DNA from 2 places in the Candidatus Enterococcus palustris genome. Region 1 is predicted to be linked to the other one. Evidence: a T-box and tRNA genes for the amino acid it is inferred to sense, from the RefSeq annotation. Region 1 holds a T-box; the other holds one or more tRNA genes.
The links. A T-box is a leader RNA that pairs with one kind of tRNA and senses whether it is charged. The one in region 1 lies ahead of A5821_RS15525 (valine--tRNA ligase), so its partner is inferred to be a tRNA-Val.
Positions count from the first base shown of each region.

Region 1 (16,343 bases):
AATGAGCGATTCAAGTTCTAATACGATTTAAAGGCGTCTAGTGAATGTTAATCACAGATGCCTTTTTTGTTATTTTCATTTTTAAACGTTTCTCATATTATATTTTTGGATCTAAATCATTATCAGACTAATGACTAACAATTCAAAACCAAGCAGTGTTATCAGAATGCTCCTACCATTCCAAGATTTCTTATTCGTAAAGGCACGAAAGCGATAAAGAGCGCCCGCTAGTCCAAGGAAAGCTGTAGATATTAGTAAAGAATTATTCAACAAGTTTATCACCACTTATAAAAAAATATAAGGAGAGACTACCTTAGAAATGAAATAAAAGACCACTTTCTTCTCAGCAAATACAATCATCCCAACATAAAAAAAACACCTAGCAAATTTGCTAAGTGTTTTGGAATGGATTAAATTAGTTTTTTACAACGTTAACTGCTTGAGGTCCACGATCTGAATCTTCAACGTCGAAGCTTACTGATTGGCCTTCTTCGATTGTTTTGAATCCTTCACCTTGAATCGCTGAGAAATGTACGAATACATCGCTACCATCTTCGCGAGAGATAAATCCAAATCCTTTTTCTGCGTTAAACCATTTTACTGTTCCTTGTTCCATTCTTTGTTCCTCCTCGTGCTTAAGCACTAAATATTGTAACATTGCCCGTGTACGATAGAGGGTTTTAAAATTAAAACTTCTATATTGTCCCAAACAAGATTACACATACATTGTACATGCGAACCCTTAATTTTGCAAGAAATCTAGTTAATCTGAAGCAAAAAAATTTTCCTCCCGCATACTGATGTAGACTTGTTCTCCGATGATGATATGGTCTAATACTTCGATACCCATCATTTTTCCACATTCCTGCATTCTTTGCGTGAATAGGATATCACTTTCAGATGGAGTTGGATTGCCAGATGGATGATTGTGTGCAAGAATCAAACGAGCTGCAGAATATTTCACCGCACTGCGAAAGATTTCTCTTGGATGGGCAACACTCTGGTTCAGTGACCCTTTAAAAACAGTCTCTTGTTTAATAACTTCATTCTTAGTATTTAGATATAAACAGACCAAATGCTCTTGTTGAAAATCTTGTAATTCATAGATCAAATTTTGAGCAATTTGATAGCTAGAAGAAACTTTTCCCAGTTTCAGCTGCGTACTTTGCTGGATTCGATAACCAAATTCAATAGCAGCTCTTAATTCAATGGCTTTGATGCGACCAATTCCCTTGATTTCCATCATTTCAGTAAGTGTAGCATTTTTCAATTCGTATAAGTGATTGAAATAATTCAAGAATTTAGAAGCCACCTCCATCACATTTGTATTCTTCGACCCAGTTCTTAATAAAATCGCCAATAGTTCTTGATTTGATAAAGCCTTCTCCCCTACGATTTCTAGACGCTCACGAGGCAAACAATCTTCGGGCATTTCCCTAATAAATAGTTTTTCTTCTTTAAGCAAAAAAATCACTCCTTTACATGCTTCTAATAAAAGATACGCAAAGGAGTGAGAATGTTATTTTTTTAAATAGGCTGGTACTTGGGTCAAACTTTCAAAAATTTCTAAGGTTTTTTCTTTGATTTCATTCGTTGGAGCTAGTAAATCTGGAACCATAATCACGGGAATCCCTGCAGCATCAGCTGCCGTTACACCATGAAATGAATCTTCAAAAATCAAGGTATTATCCGCTTTTGTTCCAAGATTAGCGAGAGCTTTTTGGAATATTTCTGGATCAGGTTTTGCTCGAGTCACATCTTCTGCCGAAACAATTCCTGAAAAGCGTTCCTTGATTCCAGCACCATCTAGTAATAATTCAATTGCTGGACGAACATTACTCGAAGCAACGATTCTCGGAATTTCTTCTTGCTCAAGAAAATCAAGCAACTCCAAAACACCTTCTTTTAATGGAACTTCACCTGATTCAAACACTTGATACGTATCGTCATATGAGCGTTGGATAAACTCATCTACTTTTTCTTTCCCAAAATCTTGGTAGATCCGATGATAATTTTCTTGTACTTCTTCATCTGATACTCCTAAAAACTCCAAATAAACTTCTTTGCTGTATGGAAAATTCATCGCATCCGCTATTTTTTGTGTTGATTGATAATAAATCAGTTCCGTATCAAATAATAACCCATCCATATCAAAAATTACGCCATCAATTTTTTTCATCATTTCCTCCTTGTATAATCTTTAATGAACAACAGTTTTTATAACGCTTTTGTACTTTCCAATCTCTAGTAGTGTTGGAAGCAATGCTTCATTTAGTGCTTAGTAACATCTCTTGTCATACGACAAGTAATCACTTGAGCTATTGGCATCACCTCATTTCTTCGTTGTGTATCTTAGCATGTTTCATATCAAAAGCGAAGTTGACTCGTTAAAGCGAACTTGCATTATTAGAACCTAAATTCAACAACAATTCCCGTACTTGAGAAACAAAATAAAGTGATCCCGTAACTAACATCAAATCATCTGCTGACATTTTTTCTAAAATCTCACCCAAACCAAATTGCCATAGTGAAACGATTTCCGTCTTATTATCTTCAAAATGTTCCATTTTTGTTAATTCGATTGCTCTAGGATAATCAAAGGTTGTCAAATATAAATGGACATTGGGTACTTTTCTTAAGATGGCAATCATTTGATCGATATTTTTTGACGATAACGCTGAAAATAAAATATGGATATCTCGATTTGGAAATTCTTTTTTCAAGTTTTCAGCCAAACGACGCATTGCATGGTCATTATGAGCACCATCTAAAATAATCAAGGGCTCATCACTGATTTTTTCCATTCGAGCAGGCCATTGCGCTTGAGCTAAGCCATGATAAACATCTCTATCAGAAAAATTGATTTGCTGTATCTCACAATAAAGATAAAACAACTGAATGGCGACAGCAGCATTTTCCACTTGATGGCGACCTAACAAGGGAACTTTGATTTTAGGTAGCTTGCCTGCTTCACCATAAAAATCAAAAACCTCTCCCCAGTTTTTATCTGGATGCCGATATTCTGCTTTGTAGTCTTTTTCATAACGATACAATCTGCTATGTTTTTCTCTGGCAACTTCATCGATCACTGCAAATGCTTCTTCACCAATATTTCCAGTTACAACTGGAATTGTTTCTTTGATGATCCCGGCTTTTTGAAAAGCGATCTTTTCAAGAGTATCACCCAAAATTTCTGTATGGTCTTTTCCAATTGTTGTAATCGCCGTTAACATTGGTTTTACTACATTGGTACTATCTAATAAGCCACCGAGTCCAACTTCAGCGATTGCAATATCGACTTTTTCATCTAAAAAGTAGTCAAGTGCCATTGCAGTTAGAGTCTCAAATTCAGTAATGCCTGCACTCTCAGTTTGCTGATCCATCTCTTTGATCAACTCTTGATATTTTTCTACATACTGAATGATATGATTGTCCGAAATTCCCTGTCCATTGATTGCAATTCGTTCGTTAAAGTGCTCGATATAAGGAGAAGTAAAGGTTCCTACCTTTAGTCCTAATTCTTCTAACATACATCTTAAGTAAGTTACTGTAGACCCTTTTCCATTTGTTCCTGCAATATGGATCGTTGGAACTTTTTCCTCAGGGTTACCAACTCTTTTCAATAATGCTTCTACTCGATCAAGTCCTGGTCTAGAACCAAAAGGCAGTCTACTATGAATCCAATCGATCGCTTCTTCTATCGTTAATGACATCTTATCAACTCCTCGTTATCTATTATATCGAAAGCTGAGTTGCTTTTCACTAATTAACGACTTTAATTCCATAAATGATCTATTCTATAAAAATAAGTAAACAAATGACGCAGCTCTTTTAAATAAAAACAACTGTGATAAAATAAACAAGACTATATGTACGAAGTGACTACCGATTCTTTTGCATCACTACCTGATCCCGTGATAGACTAGAATCTTAGAGGTCGGTACTAACACTTTCTCATACATAGATAATTCTCAAAAATAGTATTTGTTGCAGGTAGTTCGTTTGATTTTCCATAATTGATTGGACCTTTATCCTAAAACAGTTACAAATCATTAGAATAGAGGAGCAGTATAAAATATGTCAAAAATAAAAAAAACATTATTGATCAGCGGGAGTTTTTTGATTCCATTCTTGTTGCTGATCATACTATGGTCGATTTTAGGTTTAGCACCTTTCGGAAATAACAATCTCTTAGTCAGTGACTTAGGGACACAATATATGCCTTTTTTAAGTTTATTTAAGCAGTTTTTTCAAGGAGAGACTTATTCTCTTTATTCCTTTTCTGATGCGCTAGGTGGAACGATTTTACCTTTAAGTGCGTATTATTTATTAAGTCCTTTCAATATTTTGGTATTACTTTTTTCATATGAACAACTTCCGATCGCAATTTTATTGATCATCACGCTAAAAATTTCACTTATGGGGAGTTCGATGTTTTACTATCTTCAAAAAACATATCGACACTCAACTAGTTCTACCTTGCTTTTTTCGACCTCATATAGTCTGTGCGGCTTTGTGACGGTTTATTGTTTAAATTTTATGTGGTTAGATGCACTGATTTTACTTCCCTTACTTGTCCTAGGAATCCAACACTTATGGGATCATAAAAAATATGGACTGTATTCGGCAGCCTTATTTCTATCGATCGTAACGAATTATTATATGGGCTACATGCTCTGCATCTTCGCTGTATGTTACAGCCTTTATTGGTACTATCAAAAAACAGAGTCATCTAAAAAGAAATCCATTTGGCAATTTATTAAAGACGGTCGTTTGTTCTTCGTTACGTCTTTTCTTACAGGGATCAGCACAAGTTTTATTTTGATTCCAGCCGTAGAAGGAATGCTGGCAACAAAAAAGACCAACTTTGACTTGGAAACCTTTTTACCTACGCCCAATTTTGGATTAAACTTTCTTTCGCAGTTAGGTCTTGGCAGTGTTAATTTTGAATGGCGTTTAGAACATTTACCAACGATTTTTTCTGGTATCTTGATGGTTTTACTTTTTATCGCCTTTTTCCAACTGTCGACAATTTCTAGAAAAGAAAAACTTGGAGCAGGCTTTCTGATTGGTTTTATTTTCTTGAGTTTCTGGCTAGAACTAGTGAATACGATTTGGCATATGTTTCAAAGTCCTGCGGGATTTCCGTATAGAAATACCTTTATCTTTAGCTTCTTGATGATTAAATTTGCTTATGAAGCGTTTCTTAAATTGAAGGAAGGTGCAACTTTACGTCTCATTGTGCCACTACTTTTCTCTTTATTTTTGATTGTCGGGTATGTTTCTCTAAAGCTTTCAAAAGAAAAAGTCTTTCTGTTATCGGACGATTACTTTATTATTAGCTTACTTATCATTTGGTTGATTTATGGTTTAGTTGTCTTGATTCAAAAAATGCAAGGAAGAAACAGAAAAAGTATTTATGTACTATTATTTTTAGTGGTCTGTTCTGAATTAGTCTTTAATTTTTGGATCAGTTTTAAAGATATTCCATTTGGTGATCAAGAAAAATTTGCGCAAACTTATCGAATTCAAGATGAGATCATTTCTGATTTGAAAAAAGAAGAAACAAGTTTATTTCGTATAAAACAAACAATTGATTCTGATGCTGCTGGCTATAATGAGAAAAATAATGGCTACAATAATCCAATTTTATATGGCTATGCAGGGGTTTCAAGTTATACTTCTACTTTAGATGCTAAAACGCAAGATACACTACATGCTTTAGGTTTATATCAAAAAAATGATCGTAGAATTGCTTACGTAGATGAATCCAAAGTAATCAACTTACTTTTAAATGTGAATTATCAACTGACGCCTGAAATAAAAACACATCAAGAAAATCGTTCAACTGATCCTTCCACCAATGTTTATGAAAATGATGAGGCAATTGGAATCGGATTTTTAGTCCCTCAGGAATTTGCTGACCTTAAACTAGCGAACAATCAACCGTTGAAAAATCAAGAAAATATTTTACAACAAATTCAAAAAAATACGCAAAATTATTTTCAAGAAACAAAAAAAATAGCTTGGACAGCTCATGAGGATCAGAATTATACACTCACTACAAAAACAACAGCAAATGGCGAACTCTACCTTTATGCACCAGAAATCAATTGGGAGAAGATCACTTCATTTAAAGTAAACGGTGAAAAAATCCAACCTGCAGTTTATATCGCAACAAATCAATTATTTAATCTTGGTTACTTCAAAAAAGATGACGTTGTTGAATTACAACTTGAATCTGAAAAAGAGCTTGAAGATAACACACTCGAATTAAGAAGCTTAAAACAAGAATCCTTTCACTCATTTATCGCCAAACAAAAGTCTCAAGCAATCCAACTTAAAGAGGAAGTCTCAGGTACATTGACTGGAGAAATCACCGTAGCAGAACCAGACAATTCATTACTTTACTTAGCGATTCCATATGACAAAAATTGGCAGATCACAGTTGATGGTAAAAAAATCAACGCGAAGTCCGTTTTAGGCAATTTCACAGGTATTGAATTAACTTCTGGAGAACATCAAATTACGATGCATTACCGGCAACGGAATTTTATTATCGGAGTTTTGATTAGCATTTCTGTTCTTTTGGGCGTATTATTTTATCAACTACTAAAACGTTTCATACGACCAAAATCAGCCTAACAGTGAGAGGAAACTGCGTACATGGGAAGAAGAATTCTGAAACGAATTATCTATGCACTACCTATTATAGGAGTTATTTGTTTTACTGGTCTAGTACTTTACGGTTATTATAAAGGTATTTTTCATTCTGTTCAGTCTTTGCAGGATTTTATGAAACAGTTTGGCGAATATGCTGTGTTGATTTTTATCTTTTTGCAAATAGTCCAAGTCATTGTGCCGATTCTTCCTGGTGGTATCTCGACATTAGTGGGCATGCTGATGTTTGGGAGTATTCCTGGATTGATCTATAGTTATATTGGTTTGATGATCGGTGATGTTATCGTCTACTGGTTGGCACGATATTACGGTAAACCATTTGCTCAACTTATACTTTCTAAAAAGCGTTATTTAAAATTCGAAAGAATGTTAGATCGTCCTGAAAAAGGGATTAAGAAGTTGATGATTGTTACCTTATTGATTCCTTTTGCACCAGATGATTTGACCTGTTTGGTTGCGGGACTTGCTGAACTTCCATTTAAAGAATATATGAAAATTTTAGTTATCTTTAAATTTTGGTCGGTTGGAACTTACGGATATGCTTTATGGTTCTTGTTTAATCATTTTTTGATTAGTTGAACTAAATAAACAAGGGGCTGGGACATAACTCTTCGAGTTATATCTCAGCCCCTTAAAATCCGAATAAACAGTGGTAAATCACAAAAATGTGAAGAACACCGATTAGGAATCATTCAACATCGGAATTAAAAAATCCGTGTTTCTTGTCATTTTCGTGAATTCCTTCTTACTTCTCGGAACTAGACGCTTTTCTCTCAACTTCTTGTTTTCAATTCACTGTACGAAGTTGTGCAATTCGTTCTTTCACAACGACTTGTTTTTCTAAATAATCTTTCTCTTTTGCTTTCTCAGCTTCCACAACATCATCCGGCGCATTCGAAACGAAACGTTCATTCGCTAATTTCCCTTGCACACGTTTAACTTCCTGCGTCCATTTCTCTAACTCTTTCTCTAGACGAGCAATTTCTTCTTCCACGTTGATCAAACCAGCTAGTGGTAAGTATAGCTCTGCTCCTGTTAAAACAGCTGACATCGCTAATTCTGGCGCAATAATATCACTTGAAATCGTCAACTCTTCTGGATTACAGAAGCGCTCGATATAATTTGTGTTTTCGATCAAGAATTTATCCACTGCTTCATCATTTGTTTTGATTAGCAATGTGATTGGTTTAGACAGTGGTGTATTCACTTCTGCGCGAATATTACGCACTGCGCGAATCACTTCTTTTAAAACTTCCATCCCGCGAGCAGCTGTTTCATCCGAAAATTCTTCATGAACAACAGGATAATCAGCAACAACTAAGGATACACCTTGATGCGGAATATTTTCCCAGATTTCTTCTGTCACAAACGGCATGATTGGGTGTAATAGACGTAAAATTTGATCTAGTGTGTGAACCAAAATACTACGAGTTGTTTGTTTCGCAGGTTCATTTTCGCCGTAAAGGATTTCTTTACTCATTTCGATATACCAATCACAGAAATCATCCCAGATAAAGTTATATAATTGACGACCTGCTTCACCAAATTCGAAACGATCGAATAAGTCCGTTACACGCGCAACTGTTTCATTTAGGCGTGTTAAAATCCAGCGATCTGCCACAGTTTTCTCACCACTAAAGTCAACATCTTCATAAGACATTCCTTCAACATTCATGATCACAAAACGACTAGCATTCCAGATTTTATTGATAAAGTTCCAAGATGCATCCATTTTTTCATAGCTGAAACGCATATCTTGACCGGGTGTAGAACCGTTTGACATAAACCAACGCAACGCGTCTGCTCCGTATTTATCGATGACTTCCATTGGATCAATTCCGTTACCTAAAGATTTACTCATTTTACGTCCGTCTTCTGCTCTGATCAGCCCATGCATCAAAACATTTTTAAATGGCGCTTTTTCAGTAAACTCTAAGCTTTGGAACATCATACGGCTCACCCAGAAGAAGATGATATCATAACCGGTTACTAATGTACTTGTAGGAAAATAACGCTGATAATCAGCTGCTTCTTCATCAGGCCAGCCCATTGTTGAAAATGGCCATAATGCAGAACTAAACCATGTATCTAATACATCAGAGTCTTGTGTCCAATTTTCCGCATCAGCTGGTGCTTCCATGCCAACGTACATTTCACCCGTTTGTTTATGGTACCAAGCTGGAATTTGATGTCCCCACCATAATTGGCGTGAGATTACCCAATCGTGAACATTTTCCATCCAACGCAAGAATGTTTGGTTAAAGCGTGGTGGATAAAATTCTACTGCATCTTCTGTGTCTTGATTTTTGATGGCTTTTTCAGCAAGCGGCGCCATTTTAACGAACCATTGTGTGGATAAACGAGGTTCAACAACTACACCCGTACGTTCTGAATGTCCAACGCTGTGATTCATGGTTTCAATTTTGATCAAGCGACCCATTTCTTTTAGATCAGAAACAATCAATTTACGTGCTGCGAAACGATCCATACCTGCGTATTTGCCAGCTAAATCATTCATCGATCCGTCTTCGTTCATGACGTTTACACGAGGTAAATCATGACGATTACCTACTTCAAAGTCATTCGGGTCATGAGCTGGTGTGATTTTTACCACACCTGTTCCAAATTCCATATCTACATATTCATCAGCAATGATCGGAATTTCTTTGTCTACTAAAGGGAGTGTAACAGTTTTTCCGATAATCGCTTGGTACCGTTCATCTTCTGGATGAACAGCTATCGCAGTATCGCCTAACATGGTTTCAGGACGAGTCGTTGCGATTTCCACAACGCCTGTACCATCTGTCAGTGGATAACTCATATGGTAAAACGCACCTTCGATATCTTTGTGGATAACTTCGATATCAGATAAAGCTGTTTTCGCTTTTGGATCCCAGTTGATGATATACTCACCACGATAGATCAACTCTTTTTCATATAAAGAAACAAAGACTTTGCGGACAGCTTCTGACAAGCCTTCATCTAAAGTGAAACGTTCACGGCTATAATCTAAGGAAAGCCCCATTTTTGCCCATTGTTCACGGATATGAGAAGCATATTCTTCTTTCCAATCCCATACTTGCTCTACAAATTTTTCACGACCTAAATCGTAACGGGAAATATCTTGTTCTGCTAATTTTTCTTCTACTTTCGCTTGTGTTGCAATACCAGCGTGATCCATTCCAGGTAACCATAATGTATCAAAGCCTTGCATTCTTTTTTGGCGAATGATCATATCTTGTAACGTCGTATCCCAAGCATGACCTAAATGTAATTTCCCCGTAACGTTTGGCGGCGGAATTACGATAGAATATGGTTTTGCTTCTTTATTACCGTTTGGTTTAAATAAATCTTGATCCAGCCATTTTTGATAGCGTCCTTGTTCAACTTCTGTGGGTTGGTATTTTGTCGGCAGATTTTTTTCTTCTGTCATACAAGTTCCTTCTTTCTGTTTTTAATTTAAATGAATGTTGAAGCAACACACTAAGGTGACAATGCTTCTTATCAGTCGCCTTGTACTGTTCAACATCAGATTGCTTCACAATCTGTGATGAACATGAAAAAAGCCCTAAAATACTTTCGTATTTTAGGGCGTATAAACATTATACGCGGTACCACCTAAATTGTGCCTGAACAATCAGACACCGCTTCATTCGTGAGGTAACGATCACTACTCGAATCATCTACTACATTCAAATCATTGACTCCCAAGCTACCTTCTTACTGGTTATGTGAAAATCTTCCACCAAATGATTTTCTCTCTAGGACGATGCCAGTAATACTCCTCTTGATCATGGTCTTTGGTTTATTTTAACATTTATATTGAATATAAGTCAATTTGAAAAAAATTAGCGAGCTGCTTTTGCTTGATCCAATGCAGTACCATAATCAGGCTCTTCCGCAATTTCTTTAGAAATTGCTTCATAAACAATTTTACCGTCTTTATCGATCACAAAAATCCCACGAGCTAATCGTCCCATTGCAGGAATAAATAAGCCGTATGCTTCTCCAAATGTTCCTTCGGTATCATGTAAAATTTCCATATCAACACCTTCTGCTGCACACCAATTTGCTTGCTCATCTTTTGTATTATTAGAAATCGTAATAAATTTTACACCTTCTACTTTGGCAGCTTCTTCGTTGAAACGTTTAGTTTGTAGAGAACAGATTCTAGTATCAATATCAGGAACAACACTGATCAAGACTGGAGTACCAGTGAACTCACTTAGATTCACTACTTCGTCATTTAAATTTTTTAATGAAAAATTTGGCGCTTTCACTCCTACTTCAGGTTGTGTACCGATAATTTCTACTTCTTCACCTTTTTTTGTTACTATCATTATTTTCCCTCCTAAATTAAAAAAATGTAACGAGTTCGCCATTACAGCTAAACATCCTATGTTAAGTATAGAGGAAGGAACGATAGAAGACAAAGTTCTTGCCTTCTATACATTTTTATGTGGGAAAGTTTCATCAAAGTAAATCAATGTTTGCAACTCTGTTGTCAAATCGATATATTGAACGTTCACATTATTCGGGACAGTTACTCGATCTGGAGCAAAGTTTAAAATTGCTGTAATGCCAGCATCAACGATTTTATCAATCGCCTCTTGCGCAAATTGACTTGGTACAGTTGAAATCGCAACAGTCACACCTGTTTTTTTGACTTCTTCAGCTAGATTTTCCATTGGTTGGATAATTATATCATCAACTGATAGTCCAACAAGCTCTTCTTCTATATCAAACGCACAAACAATATTCAAGTTTTCATTTCTTCTGAAATTATTTTTGACCAACGCTTTTCCTAAGTTACCACAACCAATCAATGCAATTCGCTTTTCTTCTTGGGTATTTAAAATATGACTAAAAACTTCGATCAAGTATGGCACATCATAACCGTAGCCACTCCGTCCCAATTCACCTAAGTGAGAAAAATCACGACGAATAGTCGCAGGCGGCACTTGAATGACATCACTAAATTCTTTTGATTTAATTCTTGTTACACCAGAATCTCCTAACATTTTTAAATAGCGTAAGTACAATGGTAAGCGCCTTGCTGTAGCTTTTGGCATTGTTTTTTCTTTATGTAATTCTTTCATTTTCCAACCTCCTTGTTACTTAATTCACATATATAGTTTAGCATGCTTGAAGATACTCAGCAACTTGTTTGTGAAAAAAATAGCAGATATTAGAAAAACCTAATAAATAAAAAAGAACAGATTCGATAGCGTTATCAAGTCTGTTCTTTCAACTTTTATAGTAAATCGGAAAATTCTTCGTCGTATTCACTTGATTCAGTTATTTCACTAACTTTCAATCCAGCCATTGAGCGAGCCATTAATCCTTCTATGTCTAATCGAGCTTCATAAGCTTGTGCTTTGTCTAATTTTGGTCTCGTTTTAGGTTGAGGTGGTGCAAAAATTGTACAGCAATCTTCAAATGGTTGGATTGCTAGTTCGAAGGTATCGATTTTTTCAGCAATCTCAATGATTTCGCCTTTATCCATCGAAACAACTGGGCGAATAATCGGAGTTGTGGTCACTTCGTTGATGGCGACCATGCTTTGCAGCGTTTGTGAAGCCACTTGTCCCAGTGATTCTCCATTGATAATGACTAAGCCCTTTCTTTGTTCCCGTATCGCATCAGTCAAGCGTAACATCATTCGGCGTGTAACAGTCATTAGATATCCTTCTGGCACAACTCGTTTGATTTCTTCTTGAATTTCAGTAAATGGTACTTCGATAAATTGGATACTGCCAGCATAAGGCGCGATTTTAGCAGCTAAATCTTTCGCTTTTTGCAGTGCTTGTTCACTGGTATACGGTGGGCTAGCGAAATGAACAGCTTCCACTTCTACGCCGCGTTTCATCGATAAGTATCCTGCAACAGGTGAATCGATTCCGCCAGAAAGCATCAACATGCCACGACCACTAGTTCCAACTGGCAAACCACCAACACCACGAATCGTTTCATATGAAAGATAGGCACCTTCGTTGCGGATTTCTACCCGAATATTGATATCTGGTTTCTTCATTTGTACAGAAATTTCTGGAAAAACCTCAAAAACTGCTCCGCCTAGTTCACGGTTTAATTCATTTGAATCCAATTCAAAACTATGATCAGAGCGTTTAGAAGTAATTTTAAATGTTTGACCTGGTTTATAAGCAGATTTGATGATTGTTTGAACCATTTCTCGAATTGCCGGCATTGTTTTTTCTACCCGAACACTAGGAGAAAAATTTTGGATACCAAAGACTTTTTCTAATTTAGGCAAAATTTGTGCGCTGTCTTCACCATTTAGCAGTAAGTGCATTCGATCGCGGTCAGCATGGATTTTTACTGCTGGAAAATCGCCAAGTACTCTTTTAACGTTTTGTGCAAGTTGGGAAATGAATGACTTTCTATTCTTTCCTTTAGTTGAAAGTTCACCGTAGCGAACCATGATTTCAGTATAGTTCAAAATGTTTCAATCCTTTTCTGTGAAGCTTGATTTTTTGATTCTTCTAGCCATTTATTACCGAGAATTTTTTATAGAGTTGATTAAAGATTATCATAAATTGTTCGGCTTCTGCAATGGTATTACTTTCATCTAAGCTGACCCGAATAGCGGATGTTGCTAAGGAATCAGGGACTTTCATCGCATGTAATGTACTGCTAGCTAATTTTTTACGACTAGAACAAGCACTAGTTGTTGAGGTATAAATTTGTTTTTCCTCTAAGGCATGTACTAAGACTTCTCCACGAATCCCTTTTAAAGCAAAACATAAAATATGAGGAGCAAAGTCCGGGGTTTCCTTTGAGAAAACTGTCACGTTTGGATATTCTTGCAGTGCTTCGATCAGATAGCGGCGAATGGTTGCAGTATGTTCAGGTTTATCTGCTTTTTTATCCATATATAGACGTAAAGCTTTCGCCATAGAAACGACTCCAGCAACATTTTCCGTACTGCTTCTTTGATTACTTTCTTGACCCCCACCATTTAATAATGGTTGCAGTTTACGTCCATGTTTCCAATAAATAAAACCAACACCTCTAGGCCCATGAAATTTATGAGCAGAAAAGGTTGCGAAATCCACACGCGGTGTCAACCATTTTTCCTGTTCGACTTTACTGATTGCTTGAACCGCATCTACATGAAAATGAATAGCTGGATAATCTGCCAAGCAATCACTAATTGCTTGAATGGGTTGAATCGAACCTATTTCATTATTAACAGCCATGATCGAAACTAAAATCGTATCTTTGCGAATCAGTTTGGCCAGTTCATCCACTCTCACAAACCCACGTTCATCGACAGGGGCTATTGAAATTTCAAAGCCATTTTCTGCTAATTGCCCCGCTGTTTCAGCAACAGCTGGATGCTCAATATTTGAAATAATGATATGACGACCAAATGTCTGTTTTTCTAAAGCAGTTCCTTTTAATACCCAATTATCGCCTTCTGTTCCTCCGCTTGTAAAATAAATCTCATTTGATTTCACTTGAATCAGATCCGCGATTTGCTTACGTGACTGTTCTAACAGTCGACTTGCTTGATTACCCAAATCATGTAAACTAGACGGGTTGCCAATAATACGTTGGCTTACTTTTATATAAGTATCTAAAGCTTGAGGATAAATCGGTGTTGTTGCACTGTTATCAAAATATATCATCTAAAAAACCTTCTTCTTTTGAAATTCTTTCCTATTATATACTTTCTAATTTAGTAGTTCAACCTATCGAACAAAATAAAAAGGTGAGACGCTTGTCTCACCCTTACTTATTTAAATCGCATCAAGATTATTGAAATAGAAATCTTCGATTCTTCTAAATGCTCCTGGTTCTACTCTTTCTAATGCTGTCCCAATTTCATCTAGAGCATCTTGATATCTGTATTCTTTCGAGAATAGTTCTAAACTATTTTCCATCGCTACGCGAATTGCTTCATGTGTATGACGGTAACGATTTGCATATTGCATCATTTGTTCTGTCAATGCAGCAGAGTTAACTAAATCGTTTGTTTTCTTATCTAGTAATTCCAAGTCTTCATTACAAAGATCAGAAAGTTTTTTGATTTCTTCCATGTTGATGCGAATTCTATTTAAAGCCTTGCTTAGCTCTTCAATACGATCGGTTGCTACGAAGAAGAATTCCAAGTAATCAGCTGGTAATCCAGGTAAACGTTGTTTTTCAACATAACGTTTGATGTTGCGTAAACGGAAATCATATTGATCGACTTTTTCTTGAGCAACTTTTTCACCTTTACGTAAATCTTTCAATGAATCATCGATTTCTACTTGTTGATTTTCGATGTCATCTAGGATTTTATAGCAATCTTTAAAGAATGCTTGAACTTCTGAAAAAGGAATCGTATGCTCTTTTAATTTTGGTTCGAAATCTTCATAGCGGCGGATCAGTTCTTCGATTTCTGTTTGGAAGCCTCTTGAACGTCCTAACTCATTATGATTCAACGTATAACTTTGAGATGTATGATCTAATTCAATCATCAATTGACGATTATTTTTCAATGCATGAGCAATATAATCTCCGACCACTTTATGGTTGGTCATTACATATTTCTTAGCATTGATCTCACGTTCCATGATTTCATATAATGCATCGATTGCATTAGCTGTATCACGATTAGCTACTTCAACTGCATCCACTTCTGTCTTCTCTAAATCGACTGTTGAATTTTTAACACGTTTTTGAACACGTCTTAATTCATCTTCAAAATTCTTTTCTGGGAACACATAATGATCCGCAAGTAGACGTTTGTAGCCATCTTCGATCTCTTTTAATTGATCTGGGAAAGTCCGATTTAATTCGTCATAAAGCGGTGGGATCCGTTTCATCACATCATCTAACTCATATGTGTGACGTTCAGCATTTTCTAAAACTTCACGAGCTTCGATCGGATCTCCTGATGTATTCAATGTTACAAACTGAGTAAATTCGATTTCGATATTTTTGATTTGTTTTTGTAATTCAGGATAAGCAGAACCAAATTCTGATTTTTCATCATGAAGTAATTTACTGATCTCTTCGTAAACATCTAACGCTTTTTGAACTTCAAGTGAATTACGTTCTTCACTTTCACGCAGTTCTTTCAGACCATTACGGATGATCTCAACTTCTGATTCCATCTCAGTCATCGTCTGATCAGCTTCAGCAACTGCTTTTTTCGCTTTCATAAAACGGAAGGTTTCATTTAAATTCTCTACTTCAAAAATCTGACTTTCTAGCTCTGCAAAAGAACGAGTAGAAATCTCGGTCCAACGCTGATTCCATTCTCTAAACGTGTTTTGACTTTGCCCGACCATGTGCATCTTCTTGACATCATCGACCTCTTCGATCACCGGCAAGTCGAACAGTTCTTCTTTCCTCTTTTCCAGATCATCGAGTTTCATTTGATTTTTCTTTCTCATAAAATAACCAACTAAATACAAAACTGCTGCGATGATTATTATAGCTAAAACTACGATAATGATCAGATTATTCTTCATTCATGGTTCCTCCGTTTATTAGTCCATATATGATATGCAACAGCTGATAAATAACGAAAACACCTTTATCTGCCGTCACAATATTCTCTTATCTACTTAATTTTTCTTAAAAACACCTACAGAAAATTATATCACAAACCCGTCCATCAAGCACTAACTAATTGTATTTTTTTAAGA
Region 1 is NZ_CP147244.1:3,335,861-3,352,203, reverse strand. It holds gene A5821_RS15555 (cold-shock protein) at 416-616, opposite strand; gene radC (RadC family protein) at 764-1,432, opposite strand; gene A5821_RS15545 (HAD family hydrolase) at 1,520-2,182, opposite strand; gene A5821_RS15540 (bifunctional folylpolyglutamate synthase/dihydrofolate synthase) at 2,388-3,713, opposite strand; gene A5821_RS15535 (YfhO family protein) at 4,078-6,645, shown strand; gene A5821_RS15530 (TVP38/TMEM64 family protein) at 6,667-7,260, shown strand; gene A5821_RS15525 (valine--tRNA ligase) at 7,469-10,114, opposite strand; T-box leader at 10,266-10,485, opposite strand; gene tpx (thiol peroxidase) at 10,530-11,021, opposite strand; gene A5821_RS15515 (redox-sensing transcriptional repressor Rex) at 11,127-11,780, opposite strand; gene thiI (tRNA uracil 4-sulfurtransferase ThiI) at 11,936-13,141, opposite strand; gene A5821_RS15505 (cysteine desulfurase family protein) at 13,185-14,333, opposite strand; gene ezrA (septation ring formation regulator EzrA) at 14,445-16,166, opposite strand.

Region 2 (16,343 bases), 1.4 Mb from region 1:
CACCTTTTGCTTCCTTGATTGCATTCATTGCCAGTGACTTGGCATTGCCAGCATACACAATAATTTGCATTACATCTGTCTCTGAAATCATTTGACATTCTCCTTTCAAACACTCGTTACGTTGTCATATTTATATAAGCAATAAACGTGCCAAACGATTAGAAAGGCTATGAAACAAGGTTCTCATCAAATGTGTTTCATATTTCCTAAAAAACAAAACACATTCCAACTCAGCGATAAAACACATTGTCAAGAATAAAACACATGACTTTGACTATTTCATTTCACACCAGTATACTTAATCCGTAGAACACAAAAACACATATTTATCAAAGGTCGGGGAAAAATGAAAAGAATCGATAAAGTGGCAGAATTACTACGCCAATATTCTGAAAAAACACCAGTCACAGCAAGTGAAATCGCAGAACAATTAAACATTACACGAGCAAATGTTAGTAGTGACTTAAATCAATTAGTTAAATTAGGCAAAGCAGAAAAAAATGGAACGAAGCCTGTTTTTTTCTTTTCAACTAATCCAAAAGAAGAAACTGAAACGAATATCTTAGATGACTTCATCAAAAAAAGCCCTAGTTTGTTTCACTGTGGTGAACAGGCTAAAGCTGCTGTCTTATACCCGCCAAATGGCATGCATATTTTATTAACTGGCGAAACAGGTGTCGGAAAAAGTATGTTCGCCGAATTGATTTATACTTATGCAGTCTCTCAAAACAAAGTGAAAGCGGATTCTAACTTTGTTACCTTCAATTGTGCTGACTATGCCAACAACCCTCAATTATTGGTCGGCTCTATTTTTGGTGTTCTCAAGGGTGCTTATACAGGTGCAGACAGTGATCGAACTGGCTTATTAGAAAAAGCCAATGGGGGTATCCTATTTCTTGATGAAATTCACCGCCTTCCTCCTGAAGGACAAGAAATGTTGTTTACTTTTATTGACCGCGGCGTTTATCGAAGACTTGGTGAGACCAGTAGTGAAAGACAGGCACAAGTACTACTCGTTTGTGCAACAACGGAAGATACCTCTTCCTCTTTACTACAAACCTTTATTCGTAGAATTCCAATGAGAATCGAAATCCCAAGCTTAATTGAACGAGGACTAGAAGAACGACTAGGCTTGATTGCAACGTTTTTCCAAATGGAGACTAAAAAATTAGGGACAGCGATAGAAGTTTCCACCAATACGATTCGAGCATTATTAGGCTATCATTGTCCAAATAATGTAGGTCAACTAAAAGCAGATATTCAGTTGCTTTGTGCAAAAGCTTATGCGCAATTTATTGCTCGACAAGAAGAAACTATTAAAATAGGTAGTTATGAATTACCACATTATATCCGTGAAGGTCTTTACAACAATGAAGACCGAAAAAAAATATGGTTACTTTTACCAAATATGAATGCTCGATTTTTTCTTTTTAATGAAGAAGAAACCACTCTTTTTTTACCTAAAGATACGACGAACGGAAATGATATCTACCAAATCATTGAACAAAAAATGAATGATATGGAACGAATCGGTCTTGATTTTTCCCAAACTTCTGAGATTATCGATACCACGATCACTAATTACTATCGTTCATATGATAATGATTCAACAATCGATTTAACTAATTTAGAACAAATAGTCGGATCAGAAATTGTGGCAACTGCTAATAAAGTCTGTGAAAAAGCCTCTCGATTATTGAATGTTTATCTACCTGATAATGTTCGTTATGGACTCTCTCTTCATCTATATAACACGATTCAGAGAATAAAAAGAGGTCAAACTATCATTAACCCAAGAATCTCTGAGATAAAAAAAGAATATCCTAGACATTTTGAAACAGCACAGCATTGTCTTTCGGTTATTGAGACTGATTTTAGTATTCAACTACCTGAAGATGAAGTTGCCTTTCTTGCATTATTTTTTACAACCGATGAAAATAAAAGTAAAAAAAGAGCGAAGGTCGAAGTCATTGTTGTGGCTCATGGTGAATCCACGGCAACCAGTATGGCGACAGTCGTTAATAAGCTATTGGGTGAACAAATAGCTGTAGGTTTTGATATGAGTCTTGACGAGAAACCGATTACCGCTTTGACCAATATACAAAATTATCTTTCTTCAAAAGAGCAGTTAAAAGACGTTCTTTTACTAGTAGACATGGGCTCTTTGATTAATTTCAGTGATGAATTAGAGAAAAAATTAAATATTCAAATCCGTTGTATTGAATTAGTTAGTACACTTCATGTCTTAGAAGCAAGTAGAAAAGCCTCACTTGGCTATGGACTAAATGAAATATTTGAAGCAACTATAAATATCAGAGGACTTTCTACTTATAAAAAACATTCAGAAGAAAAAAGACCGTCGAAATTATATATACTCACTTTATGCACTACTGGAGAAGGATCGGCTCAAATGATCAAAAAAATGCTAAGTAGCCGTTTGAATTTGAGAGGTTCTGCTTGTGAAATTGTATCTTTACAAATCACAGATCAAAAATTACTTGAACAAACTGTCGCAAACTTAAGCCAATCTGGAAAAATAATCTGTACGATCGGTACGTTTCAATATCCTTTCACTGCACCGCATTTCTCAATTACTGATGCACTAGACGAAACAAAAACAGAAAAAATCCAATCACTTATCGATTATGAAATCGCCTTTGAAGGCATGCGTCTAAATATTGCAACTATGTTGGAATATAAAGATGGTGAGAATTTGATTCTATCGATTCGAGAATGGGTGGAAACGATGGCGGCAGAAATCAATCCGGCTATCTCTTATGAAATAAAAATTGGATTGTCTTGTCATATCGTTTGTATGATCGATCGTTTAAAACAAGGAAAAAATGTCAGTACTTTCCCGCAAACTTTAACGTTTAAGGAAAAATATTCAAATGAAATTTCTATTGTTCAAAAAAATAGTCAATTTTTAGAAGCTTACTATGCCATTTCTATTCCTAAAGATGAAATCTTTTATATCACTGCTTTTTTTATGAGCGAATCGTTTATTTGATTTCCAGATACAAAAACTATTACTATAACGATAGTAGATCGTTCGTTTGTATATTGAATTTATGAAATACCTAAAAATGTAATACTAATATTAGTAAAAACGCAGCATCTTCGAAGTTCTCAGAGATGCTGCGTTTTTTAAATTCTTCTATTCATACTCTTCTTCTGTAGCAAAATATTGATTATGAACGACCACAAATACAAGACCTATTAGAACCATAAAGGCAGCAAAATAAAAGGGTATACTTGTATTCCAAATTTCCGCTAGCTTACCAGCAATAAATGGCGCAATCGCTCCGCCAAAAAAACGAATAAAACTATAAGAAGATGATGCTACACTTCTTTCGATCTCAGGTATCTCCATAGCAATCGTTGTCAAAAGTGTATTGATCAGACCTTGGAAAAAGCCTGCCATGATAACGCCTGCTGCAACCAATCCAGGTTTTTGGGCGCTGAAGCCAATAAAGAACAAACACGCAAAGAATAAAAATAATGCAAGTAAAATCGTACGATACGTATTGATCTGTTTTTCTAAAATAGGTGCAATGAATACCGATGCAACAGCTAATAATGCGCCCCAACCAAAAAAGACAAATCCAATTTGCATTTCAGAAAATCCTTCCAGTAAAAATGGTGCATATGCTAATAAGGTAAAGAAACCAAAATTATATAGTAGTGCAATAATGCCAACTGAACGTAATTTATGATTACCTAAAGCTTTGATCCCTGCCCAAAGAGTAACTTTTTTCTTTGGTTTAGCGATAGGAGTCAATAAAAGACCAATCGCAAAGCTTGCAATAAGCATCAAAGTAGCTACACCAAAAAATGGCATACGCCAAGACATGCTTCCTAATACACCACCAAGCAACGGACCAATAGCCATTCCAAGTCCCATAGATGCTTCGTACATAATAATTGCTTTCTCTGTTTGCCCGGCTAACACACCCACAATAGCTGATAAAGCAGTTGAAATAAATAAAGCATTTCCTAAACCCCAGCCCGCACGTAAATAAATCAGTCCTTCAATTGTTTCAGAAAAACCAGCTAAACATGAAAATCCTATAATGATAATAAGTCCAAAAATCAATGTTTTCTTTGCACCTATTCGACTAGAAATAAAACCAGTAAACAACATCATGACTCCTGTCACCAACATGTAGCTCGTAAACAATAAAGTTGTTTGAGCTGGCGTTGCATCTAATTGTCTAGCAATTGTTTTCAAAATAGGATCAACTAAACCAATTCCCATAAATGCAATCATACATGTAAATGCCACTGCATATGCCGATCGCAAACCCGCCTTAGTTTCTATCTCCACTTGTTCCTCTAAAATACCTGTTTCTTCCATTTATTTCCCTTCTTTCTATAAAAAGATACTACAAAAAAATAAACATGTCAATATTTACATGTTTATTAATACATATATTTTTATGGTATAATAAAGAAAAAAATAAAAGGAGACTAGCTTCAATGAATACTCTTAGTTATATTTTACTTTGTATGTTAGTTAGAAAACCTTGTACTGGTTATGAATTAAAGCAATACCTTGCTCTTTTTTGGGAAGCCCATCACAGTCAAATTTACACTTCTCTGGCGAAACTTTTAAAAGACGAATATGTATCGGTAGAAACTGATGACACACATACTCAAAAAAAGATTTATCATTTGACCAAAAAAGGAGAAGAAGTTGTTAATCTCTGGATTCAAGAAGAAACCAAGGAGCCCTCTCAAAAAGACGAATTTCTAGCTAAAATCTATGTTGCTTCTATTCTAGATAAACACACAGTCAAAGGGCTACTTTTTGAAAGAAGACAGCATCAGCTGAAAATTTTAAAGCAAAACCAAGAAAAGCAAGAACAAATAGAACAGTTGAGTGATCCTGTTGAACAGAACAGAAACTTTGGGCGTTTCCTTGTCATCCAAAGAAGAATACGTATTTGTGAAGAAGAACTGAGATGGTGTCAATGGGCGGAAGAACAGGTGGAACAACTATTCTCAAAAAAGCTTAGTATCTGATACTATTTGTGCACCAAAAAAGAGGAAAAACAACTGAGTGTCTTTCCTCTTTTTTACGTTTTCTTACGCACTATAAAACTTTTTTTCTTATTTTCAACATGATAACAGATAACATAGAAATAAATAGACCAAATACTATAGACAACATATGGACTTGCTCGCCTGTTTTAGGAAGTACATGATTAGTATTCTTTTTAGTACTATTTTCATTTTTTAAATTGTTATCCATTTTATCTCCGAAGTTATTCTTGTCAATGCTGCTCTGATCATTATTTTCCTCAACAAACACAAAAATGGTCAACGAAACTTGATCATAAGCATATGTTATTTCATACTTACCTGCTTTTGAGGTATCGACTTTTCCAGTAACGGTTATATCTTTGATACTTAGCTGATTCCCCGCTTTATCTGTTGCCCCTTTGAAATTGTCTTCTGCATGCCAATTGTCACCAACATGAATAGTTGAGTCGTTAGCCTGAATACTAGCTAGGTTATCTTTGACAGTGACCGTTATTTTAATTGTAGCTTCACCATTAGTATAATCAACATTATATATCCCTGGTACTTTAGTATCTACTTCTCCAGATAGCATGGAATCATTATAAGATAATTCATTTCCATCCTTATCAGTTGCTGATACAAAACTGTCATACCCTTCCCAGTTATCTCCAACATAAATAAGAGAATCTTTAGCATAAATACTTTCTTTATTTTCTTTTACAATCACTTCAATTGTTTTTGATGATCTTCCATTTTTATAAGTTACAGGATACGTTCCAGGAATAGTAGTATTCACAGTATCTGCAGTCATATTAGCATTAAACTCAATACTCTCTCCATCTCTATTAGTAGCTGAGAGAAAACTATCTTTTGCTTCCCACCTATCATTAACATAAATGATAGTATCTTCAGCCTCGATCGTTTCTAGATTTTTTTTTACAGTCACTATGATTGTTTTAGACACACTGTTATTTGTATACGTAACTTCATAGGTTCCTGGGAACTCAGTATTTACAGTATCAGTAGTCATAGCTGGATCAAATGAAAGGGTATTCCCCTCTTCATCAGCAGCTGAAATAAAATTATTTCGTGGATTCCATTCGTCTCCCGTATAAATTGTAGAGTCTCTGACTTCTAACTTGGGCCGTTTTTCTGCCCAATAATAATTTCCCTTCATTGTTAAACCATCATATTGATTTGCTAATTCTTCTGATGTATAGACTATTCCTTCATGATCTCGTTGCCACTTTCCATAATAAGGTAAAATATTACTTGGAGAAGGTAATGTTACTCCATCTTTAAATTGAAAATTTTCGCCAAGATTGATATGTTTAAGTTCACTCATACGTGCAAACATTTCATACATATAAACTACCTTACTTGTATCAAAATTAGATATATCGATACTATTTATTTGGCTACCACTAAACATATTATTCATATTCTTCACATTATTTATATAAAAACTGGATAAGTCTACACTATCTATTTGAGTCCCTGTAAACATTTCATCCATGTTTTTGACTTGAGCTGTTTCAAAGCTAGAAACATTTAAGTTCGTTATTTGACTCCAGCCAAACATAGCTGACATGTTTGTCACTTGGCTTGTATCAAAATGAGATAGATCTAAACCATCCAAATCAAGACCACTAAACATACCACTCATGTCTGTTGCATTACTTGTATCAAAACGACTGATATCGAAGTTTTTTACTCCACTTCTCATAAACATACCACTCATATCTTCTACATGACCTGTGTCAAAGTTTGATAAATCTAAATGATCTATATTTTGCGTCCCAAAGAACATACTTCTCATATAAACTACATTGCTTGTATTAAAACTTGATAAATTTAAGTTTGTTAAACTGCTTGCGTAAGAAAACATGAATCCCATATCAATTACTCGGCTTGTATCAAAATGAGATAAATCTAAACTTACTAAGCTACTTGTATTTGAAAACATATCTCGCATTAGAGTAACATTACTTGTATCAAACTCACCAAGATTCTCAAATTCGACAACTCGATCTAAATTAGAAAAAAGATTTGAGGAATTGTTGCTAGCTTTCACAGGTCCATCAAAAACTATTTTATTAATTTGATTTCTATATGGAAACCAAGGTGAACTATTTCTAGTATTTATAAAGTCACCACTACCTATATGTAAAGCTCCAGAATTATCTATTTGCCATTTACTCGTTCCGAACATTCCTGAGGCAACAATTACTTTCCCACTTTTTTCTTCTTTTATTTCATTAGATACTTCAGGCACACTTCTTGAAGTATCTAATGTACTCTCTTTCTGAGGCATAACTTCTTCTGCTTCATTATCGTATGTACTGAATTTTTCTGAACTGTTTTCTATGTGTTGTTCTGCAGATTCATCTAGTTTATACTCGTTGATCTCTTCGGCGCTTACAATGATTGGACTAATATAGCCAACTAGCAAGATAAATAAACAATAAACTCTTATTTTCCTCATAATAACCTCCTTTTAACTAATGTATTAAAATATTAAAAAACAAGCCAACGTTTCACCAACGTTGGCTTATCTTTTATACCGGCGGCCGGGGTCGAACCGGCACGCCCTCGCGGGCACTGGATTTTGAGTCCAGCGCGTCTGCCAATTCCGCCACGCCGGCATGAAATAAATTTGCAAGGCGGTAACCGGATTTGAACCGGTGATGAAGGTTTTGCAGACCTCTGCCTTACCACTTGGCTATACCGCCATATTATAAATGAAACATTCTCTATTAGAGAAAACTGGGGTAGCTGGATTCGAACCAACGCATGACAGGATCAAAACCTGTTGCCTTACCGCTTGGCTATACCCCAATATTAGAACTAAGGGCGACTGATGGGAATCGAACCCACGCGTGGCGGAACCACAATCCGCTGTGTTAACCACTTCACCACAATCGCCATAAAGCATATGATAATTTTAAAAGCTAAGGGCGACTGATGGGGATCGAACCCACGCATGGCGGAACCACAATCCGCTGTGTTAACCACTTCACCACAATCGCCATAAACTATTAACAGGGATAGTAGGAATCGAACCCACAATGACGGTTTTGGAGACCGTAGTTATACCGTTTAACTATATCCCTACTATGTAATGGAGGAAAGTGGATTCGAACCACTGAACCCTAAGGAACGGATTTACAGTCCGTCGCGTTTAGCCACTTCGCTATTCCTCCAAATGGCGCAAGACAGAATCGAACTGCCGACACACGGAGCTTCAATCCGTTGCTCTACCAACTGAGCTACTGCGCCAAAAATTAATGAAACGGTCTGGACGGGACTCGAACCCGCGACCTCCTGCGTGACAGGCAGGCATTCTAACCAGCTGAACTACCAAACCGTAATTTAATGGAGGTTGACGGGATCGAACCGCCGACCCCCTGCTTGTAAGGCAGGTGCTCTCCCAGCTGAGCTAAACCTCCAATAAATATAAATGACCCGTACGGGAATCGAACCCGTGATACCGCCGTGAAAGGGCGGTGTCTTAACCGCTTGACCAACGGGCCAATAAAAACTTAATACGGAGAGTAAGGGATTCGAACCCTTGAGACAGCGTTCACCGTCTACATGATTTCCAATCATGCTCCTTCGGCCTCTCGGACAACTCTCCAGAGTTAAAAGAAGCAAAATATTACTCATAAATCCTATATTAAGGAACTCCGGCAGTAGGACTCGAACCTACGACATCATGATTAACAGTCATGCGCTACTACCAACTGAGCTATGCCGGAATAATTAGCGTGGCGACGTCCTACTCTCACAAAGGGAAACCCTTCACTACAATCGGCGCTAAGAAGCTTAACTTCTGTGTTCGGCATGGGAACAGGTGTATCCTTCTCGCTATCGCCACCACACTGGGTGTTGTTACTATTAAGTTGAGTGATTATTCACTCAAAACTGGATTGAAGTAGTAATCAAACATTCCGAAAAAACTTTTTTATTTCGTTACTTTGGTTAAGTCCTCGACCGATTAGTATTGGTCCGCTCCGTACATCACTGCACTTCCACTTCCAACCTATCTACCTGATCATCTCTCAGGGGTCTTACTTTCTTAAAGAAATGGGAAATCTCATCTTGAGGTGGGCTTCACACTTAGATGCTTTCAGCGTTTATCCCTTCCCTACATAGCTACCCAGCAATGCCCTTGGCAGAACAACTGGTACACCAGCGGTAAGTCCATCCCGGTCCTCTCGTACTAAGGACAGCTCCTCTCAAATTTCCAACGCCCGCGACGGATAGGGACCGAACTGTCTCACGACGTTCTGAACCCAGCTCGCGTGCCGCTTTAATGGGCGAACAGCCCAACCCTTGGGACCGACTACAGCCCCAGGATGCGACGAGCCGACATCGAGGTGCCAAACCTCCCCGTCGATGTGGACTCTTGGGGGAGATAAGCCTGTTATCCCCAGGGTAGCTTTTATCCGTTGAGCGATGGCCCTTCCATGCGGAACCACCGGATCACTAAGCCCGACTTTCGTCCCTGCTCGACTTGTAAGTCTCGCAGTCAAGCTCCCTTCTGCCTTTACACTCTGCGAATGATTTCCAACCATTCTGAGGGAACCTTTGGGCGCCTCCGTTACTCTTTAGGAGGCGACCGCCCCAGTCAAACTGCCCACCTGACACTGTCTCCCACCACGATAAGTGGTGCGGGTTAGAGGGTTCATAACACAAGGGTAGTATCCCACCAGCGCCTCCACCGAAACTAGCGTTCCGGGTTCATCGGCTCCTACCTATCCTGTACATGTGGTACAAACACTCAATATCAAGCTACAGTAAAGCTCCATGGGGTCTTTCCGTCCTGTCGCGGGTAACCTGCATCTTCACAGGTACTAAAATTTCACCGAGTCTCTCGTTGAGACAGTGCCCAAATCGTTACGCCTTTCGTGCGGGTCGGAACTTACCCGACAAGGAATTTCGCTACCTTAGGACCGTTATAGTTACGGCCGCCGTTTACTGGGGCTTCAATTCTGAGCTTCGCCGAAGCTAACCCATCCTCTTAACCTTCCAGCACCGGGCAGGCGTCAGCCCCTATACTTCATCTTTCGATTTTGCAGAGACCTGTGTTTTTGATAAACAGTCGCTTGGGCCTATTCACTGCGGCTGACCGAAGTCAGCACCCCTTCTCCCGAAGTTACGGGGTCATTTTGCCGAGTTCCTTAACGAGAGTTCGCTCGCTCACCTTAGGATACTCTCCTCGACTACCTGTGTCGGTTTACGGTACGGGCAGTTGTTTTCTCACTAGAAGCTTTTCTTGACAGTGTGACATCAGGAACTTCGGTACTATTATTTCCCTCCCCATCACAGCTTGTCCGTATAGAGTAAAGCATTTGACTCTACTCAAGACTTACTGCTTGGACATGCACTTCCAGTCGCATGCATTCCTTAGCCTCCTGCGTCCCTCCATTGCTCAAACAAAAACAACTGGTACAGGAATATCAACCTGTTGTCCATCGCCTACGCCTATCGGCCTCGGCTTAGGTCCCGACTAACCCTGGGCGGACGAGCCTTCCCCAGGAAACCTTAGTCATACGGTGGACGGGATTCTCACCCGTCTTTCGCTACTCATACCGGCATTCTCACTTCTAAGCGCTCCAGCCGTCCTCACGATCGACCTTCAACGCCCTTAGAACGCTCTCCTACCATCACACCAGAGGTGTGATCCACAGCTTCGGTAATATGTTTAGCCCCGGTACATTTTCGGCGCAGGGTCACTCGACTAGTGAGCTATTACGCACTCTTTAAATGGTGGCTGCTTCTGAGCCAACATCCTAGTTGTCTGTGCAACCCCACATCCTTTTCCACTTAACATATATTTTGGGACCTTAGCTGGTGGTCTGGGCTGTTTCCCTTTCGACTACGGATCTTATCACTCGCAGTCTGACTGCCGAATATGAATGAATGGCATTCGGAGTTTATCTGAATTCGGTAACCCGAGATGGGCCCCTAGTCCAAACAGTGCTCTACCTCCATCATTCTTAACTTCGACGCTAGCCCTAAAGCTATTTCGGAGAGAACCAGCTATCTCCAAGTTCGTTTGGAATTTCTCCGCTACCCACAGCTCATCCCCGCACTTTTCAACGTACGTGGGTTCGGTCCTCCAGTGCGTTTTACCACACCTTCAACCTGGCCATGGGTAGATCACATGGTTTCGGGTCTACGACTACATACTCATTCGCCCTATTCAGACTCGCTTTCGCTGCGGCTCCGGCTCTTCACCTTAACCTCGCATGCAATCGTAACTCGCCGGTTCATTCTACAAAAGGCACGCCATTACCCATTAACGGGCTTTGACTTGTTGTAGGCACACGGTTTCAGGATCTATTTCACTCCCCTTCCGGGGTGCTTTTCACCTTTCCCTCACGGTACTGGTTCACTATCGGTCATTAGGGAGTATTTAGCCTTGCGGGATGGTCCCCGCGGATTCCGACGGAATTTCTCGTGTTCCGCCGTACTCAGGATCCTCCTAGGTGTTGCCAACATTTCGTCTACGGGGCTATTACCCACTTTGGCGAACCTTTCCAGGTTCTTCGACTATCTTGACAGACTACCACAACGGAGTCCTACAACCCCAACAAGCAAGCTTGTTGGTTTGGGCTCTTCCCGTTTCGCTCGCCGCTACTCAGGGAATCGAATTTTCTTTCTCTTCCTGCAGGTACTAAGATGTTTCAGTTCTCTGCGTCTACCTCTAACCAGCTATGTATTCACTGGCAAGTAACATCCTATAAAAGATGTTGGGTTTCCCCATTCGGAAATCTCTGGATCATAGCTCACTTACAGCTCCCCAAAGCATATCGGTGTTAGTCCCGTCCTTCATCGGCTCCTAATGCCAAGGCATCCACCGTGCGCCCTTATTCACTTAACCTTATGACCTTACGGTCAGTTTGTTTGGTTCGTTTCTCTAGCGATAGAGGCGTCACCAATAAAATAAGCATTCGAACTATTTTAATTAAAAAACTCATTCAACGCGGTGTTCTCGGTTTGTTTTGATTACTTTTTTACTTCAATATCCAGTTTTCAATGAACAATACTAGTAACCCATTGGTTACTAATGGAGCCTAGCGGGATCGAACCGCTGACCTCCTGCGTGCAAAGCAGGCGCTCTCCCAGCTGAGCTAAGGCCCCGTGGTACTTATTAATTTGAGAGTAAACCTCTCAAAACTGAACAAAGTGTCGACGAATGTGTAAGTTTCCGTAATATTCCTTAGAAAGGAGGTGATCCAGCCGCACCTTCCGATACGGCTACCTTGTTACGACTTCACCCCAATCATCTATCCCACCTTAGGCGGCTGGCTCCACAAGGGTTACCTCACCGACTTCGGGTGTTACAAACTTTCGTGGTGTGACGGGCGGTGTGTACAAGGCCCGGGAACGTATTCACCGCGGCGTGCTGATCCGCGATTACTAGCGATTCCGGCTTCATGTAGGCGAGTTGCAGCCTACAATCCGAACTGAGAGAAGCTTTAAGAGATTTGCATGACCTCGCGGCCTAGCGACTCGTTGTACTTCCCATTGTAGCACGTGTGTAGCCCAGGTCATAAGGGGCATGATGATTTGACGTCATCCCCACCTTCCTCCGGTTTGTCACCGGCAGTCTCGCTAGAGTGCCCAACTGAATGATGGCAACTAACAATAAGGGTTGCGCTCGTTGCGGGACTTAACCCAACATCTCACGACACGAGCTGACGACAACCATGCACCACCTGTCACTTTGTCCCCGAAGGGAAAGCTCTATCTCTAGAGTGGTCAAAGGATGTCAAGACCTGGTAAGGTTCTTCGCGTTGCTTCGAATTAAACCACATGCTCCACCGCTTGTGCGGGCCCCCGTCAATTCCTTTGAGTTTCAACCTTGCGGTCGTACTCCCCAGGCGGAGTGCTTAATGCGTTAGCTGCAGCACTGAAGGGCGGAAACCCTCCAACACTTAGCACTCATCGTTTACGGCGTGGACTACCAGGGTATCTAATCCTGTTTGCTCCCCACGCTTTCGAGCCTCAGCGTCAGTTACAGACCAGAGAGTCGCCTTCGCCACTGGTGTTCCTCCATATATCTACGCATTTCACCGCTACACATGGAATTCCACTCTCCTCTTCTGCACTCAAGTCTCCCAGTTTCCAATGACCCTCCCCGGTTGAGCCGGGGGCTTTCACATCAGACTTAAGAAACCGCCTGCGCTCGCTTTACGCCCAATAAATCCGGACAACGCTTGCCACCTACGTATTACCGCGGCTGCTGGCACGTAGTTAGCCGTGGCTTTCTGGTTAGATACCGTCAAGGTAAGAGCAGTTACTCTCCTACTTGTTCTTCTCTAACAACAGAGTTTTACGATCCGAAAACCTTCTTCACTCACGCGGCGTTGCTCGGTCAGACTTTCGTCCATTGCCGAAGATTCCCTACTGCTGCCTCCCGTAGGAGTCTGGGCCGTGTCTCAGTCCCAGTGTGGCCGATCACCCTCTCAGGTCGGCTATGCATCATGGCCTTGGTGAGCCGTTACCTCACCAACTAGCTAATGCACCGCGGGTCCATCCATCAGTGACACCCGAAAGCGTCTTTCAAATCAACACCATGCGGTGTCGACTGTTATGCGGTATTAGCACCTGTTTCCAAGTGTTATCCCCCTCTGATGGGTAGGTTACCCACGTGTTACTCACCCGTCCGCCACTCCTCTTTTCAAATGAGTGCAAGCACTCGGTAGAAAAGAAGCGTTCGACTTGCATGTATTAGGCACGCCGCCAGCGTTCGTCCTGAGCCAGGATCAAACTCTCATAATAAAAGTTGAACACAATCCGAAGATTGTTAAGCTCATTTGTTTGCTAGCATATTGCTTCGCTTTGTTAAAAATTGTTGTTTGTTTTTACCGTTGTAAAAACAACCTACACATTTGGTTCGTCTTACTTTGTTCAGTTTTCAAAGGTCTACTGTGTTACCTCGCAGCAACTTTTACATCATATCAAATCTTCGATTTGATGTCAACACTTTTTAAAAAAAAGTTTCAAAGTTTTTTCTGCTTGATGTTATCGAATGTTTCGCGACAACTTCATTAGTTTATCAGGTTGTTTGTTATTTGTCAACAACTTTTTTCCTGATTTTTCAAGTTTCTTTAGCTGTTTTATTTCAACAACTTTGTTATTCTATCATGATTGTATCTCACTCGTCAAGAGGAAAAAAAACATTTTTTTCTCTCTTATATTTATAAAGTGCAATCACAAGAACATGTATAAATATAACAAGTCTTATCGCAAAAAGCAACTAGAAAATGCCTATTTTTCATTCTTTTTTTCTTTAGCGAACAAATCTCTTCAACTTCATCTAAGCATTCGCTTTTTCCGCTATGTTGCAAATCATAACAGTCAGATTATTCGCTTAAAGAAAAAAGCAGGAGCTTACCTGCTCCTACTCTACTATTTCACCTTTATCTACTATTGGAATATAAATTCGGAATATCGTGCCTTGATGGACAACACTTTCGGCATCTATTCTTCCTTTGTAGTTCTCTACTAGTTGCTTGGCGATCGACAGCCCCAGGCCATTCCCACCTTTATTACGAGCGCGCGCTTTGTCAACGCGATAAAAGCGATTAAATATTTTCTCCAAGTCTTCTTCTGGTATCCCTTCACCAAAATCTTGAATAGCAATTTCAAACTCATTCAACGTTTTCGAAATAGAAATATGGACTTCTTTCCGTGTTGTTGAATATTTCACCGCATTATCTAAAATGATAATCAGCAGTTGTTCAAAATGATTACGATAAATACCTAAAGTTACTTCGTGCAATAAGTCGTCATCTAAAGTGATAACAAAATCTGGATATAGTATTTTAAAGTTATTGAACACTTGGTACACTACTTGCTTCGCATTTGATGTGTGGTTTGAATACTGAACGTCTACTTGTTCCGCCCGGGATAGGTCCAACATTTCTTGAACTAAGCTCTTCATACGAACTATTTCTTGCAAACTGGCTTCTAAAGATTCATCCAAAACTTCTGGGTCTTCTTTCCCCCAACGATTCAGCAAACTCAAATGACCTTCAATAATTGCAACTGGTGTACGCAATTCATGAGATACGTCTTCTACAAACTGCTCTTGTTGTTCAATATAGCGTCTCATCCGATCTAACATTTCATTAAAGATTTCTGCGAGATCCGCTAACTCATCATTTGAATGAATATCCGGCATATGAATATCTGATTGAGGATCTCTTCTAATAGTATCCATTGTGTCCCTTAACACTTTCAATGGTTTTAAAAAGTATGATGATAGGATAAAACCTAGAATACTGCTTAAAATCAATGAGATTATTTCTAGTACAAACAATGTCAACAATAAACGATTTCTAATATCGTAAAAAGAAGATAACTCATAAAATGCTTGGATATACCCGACGATCTCTCTATTATCTTTTGAACGAACAGGCTGAATCATCAAAAAACCCGTCTTATCCCCCATTGTTTTAATCTCAGCAGATTGTTTTTCTTTTTTTAGCAACTGATTTTGCGCTTTCTGTGTTTCAAATATCAGTGTTCCTTTCGTATCATAGACCGAAAGGAATAAGGCAGGTTGCCCTAATTCAGAAATCATGCTATCCATTTCCATCAATGATCCTTCTACAGAAAGTTTTTTGCTGTCCAGGTCATTCTCATTAACACTTGGGGTCTTTAATTTTTCATAAACATCTGAGATCGTCAAATTTTCTGCTGCATTAGCTAATCGGTTGCCTACTTCAGCGACCGTTCTTTCTACATTTTCACGTTCTTTTTCAACAATCAAATTAACGGATGATTTATAAGTAATCACAGCGAATATAGTGAATACAACAAATATGAAGAAAGAACTTGCAGAAGCCCACTTGATTGTCAAAGAAGGCCCCTTCAGTTCTTTTTTTGTTGCTTTTTTCATTTTTATTGATTTCACGAGCGCATCACATAACCTGTTCCACGAACAGTTTGAATGTAACTCTCCTCGCCTGGAACATCAATTTTATTACGCAGATAACGGATATAGACATCGACAACGTTTGTTTCGACTTCTGTTTCGTAACCCCAGACTTTATTTAATAGTACATCACGGGCTAGGACAACATTTACATTTTCCATTAAAGTTAGAAGTAATTCATATTCGCGCTTTGTCAATTCGATCATCTCTGAATTGCGGCGCACAACGCGGTTTTCTTTTTCGATTGTTAAATCACGGTATGTGATCGTGGTTTGCTTCGCTACATTTTTGTCACCTTCGATATCGATTCGGCGAAGCAATGCGCGTAAACGCGCTAATAATTCTTCAATAGCAAATGGTTTAA
Region 2 is NZ_CP147244.1:970,026-986,368, forward strand. It holds gene A5821_RS04535 (PTS lactose/cellobiose transporter subunit IIA) at 1-91, opposite strand, end outside; gene A5821_RS04540 (sigma 54-interacting transcriptional regulator) at 347-3,010, shown strand; gene A5821_RS04545 (MFS transporter) at 3,158-4,357, opposite strand; gene A5821_RS04550 (PadR family transcriptional regulator) at 4,480-5,025, shown strand; gene A5821_RS04555 (bacterial Ig-like domain-containing protein) at 5,096-7,510, opposite strand; tRNA gene A5821_RS04560 (tRNA-Leu) at 7,587-7,670, opposite strand; tRNA gene A5821_RS04565 (tRNA-Cys) at 7,687-7,757, opposite strand; tRNA gene A5821_RS04570 (tRNA-Gln) at 7,792-7,863, opposite strand; tRNA gene A5821_RS04575 (tRNA-His) at 7,878-7,950, opposite strand; tRNA gene A5821_RS04580 (tRNA-His) at 7,982-8,054, opposite strand; tRNA gene A5821_RS04585 (tRNA-Trp) at 8,068-8,138, opposite strand; tRNA gene A5821_RS04590 (tRNA-Tyr) at 8,148-8,228, opposite strand; tRNA gene A5821_RS04595 (tRNA-Phe) at 8,232-8,304, opposite strand; tRNA gene A5821_RS04600 (tRNA-Asp) at 8,319-8,392, opposite strand; tRNA gene A5821_RS04605 (tRNA-Val) at 8,402-8,474, opposite strand; tRNA gene A5821_RS04610 (tRNA-Glu) at 8,487-8,558, opposite strand; tRNA gene A5821_RS04615 (tRNA-Ser) at 8,574-8,662, opposite strand; tRNA gene A5821_RS04620 (tRNA-Asn) at 8,710-8,783, opposite strand; rRNA gene rrf (5S ribosomal RNA) at 8,791-8,906, opposite strand; rRNA gene A5821_RS04630 (23S ribosomal RNA) at 9,003-11,914, opposite strand; tRNA gene A5821_RS04635 (tRNA-Ala) at 12,102-12,174, opposite strand; rRNA gene A5821_RS04640 (16S ribosomal RNA) at 12,258-13,818, opposite strand; gene A5821_RS04645 (HAMP domain-containing sensor histidine kinase) at 14,441-15,943, opposite strand; gene A5821_RS04650 (response regulator transcription factor) at 15,955-16,343, opposite strand, start outside.
Region 2: it encodes a tRNA-Val, which carries the amino acid that the T-box ahead of A5821_RS15525 (valine--tRNA ligase) is inferred to sense. The anticodon was not compared.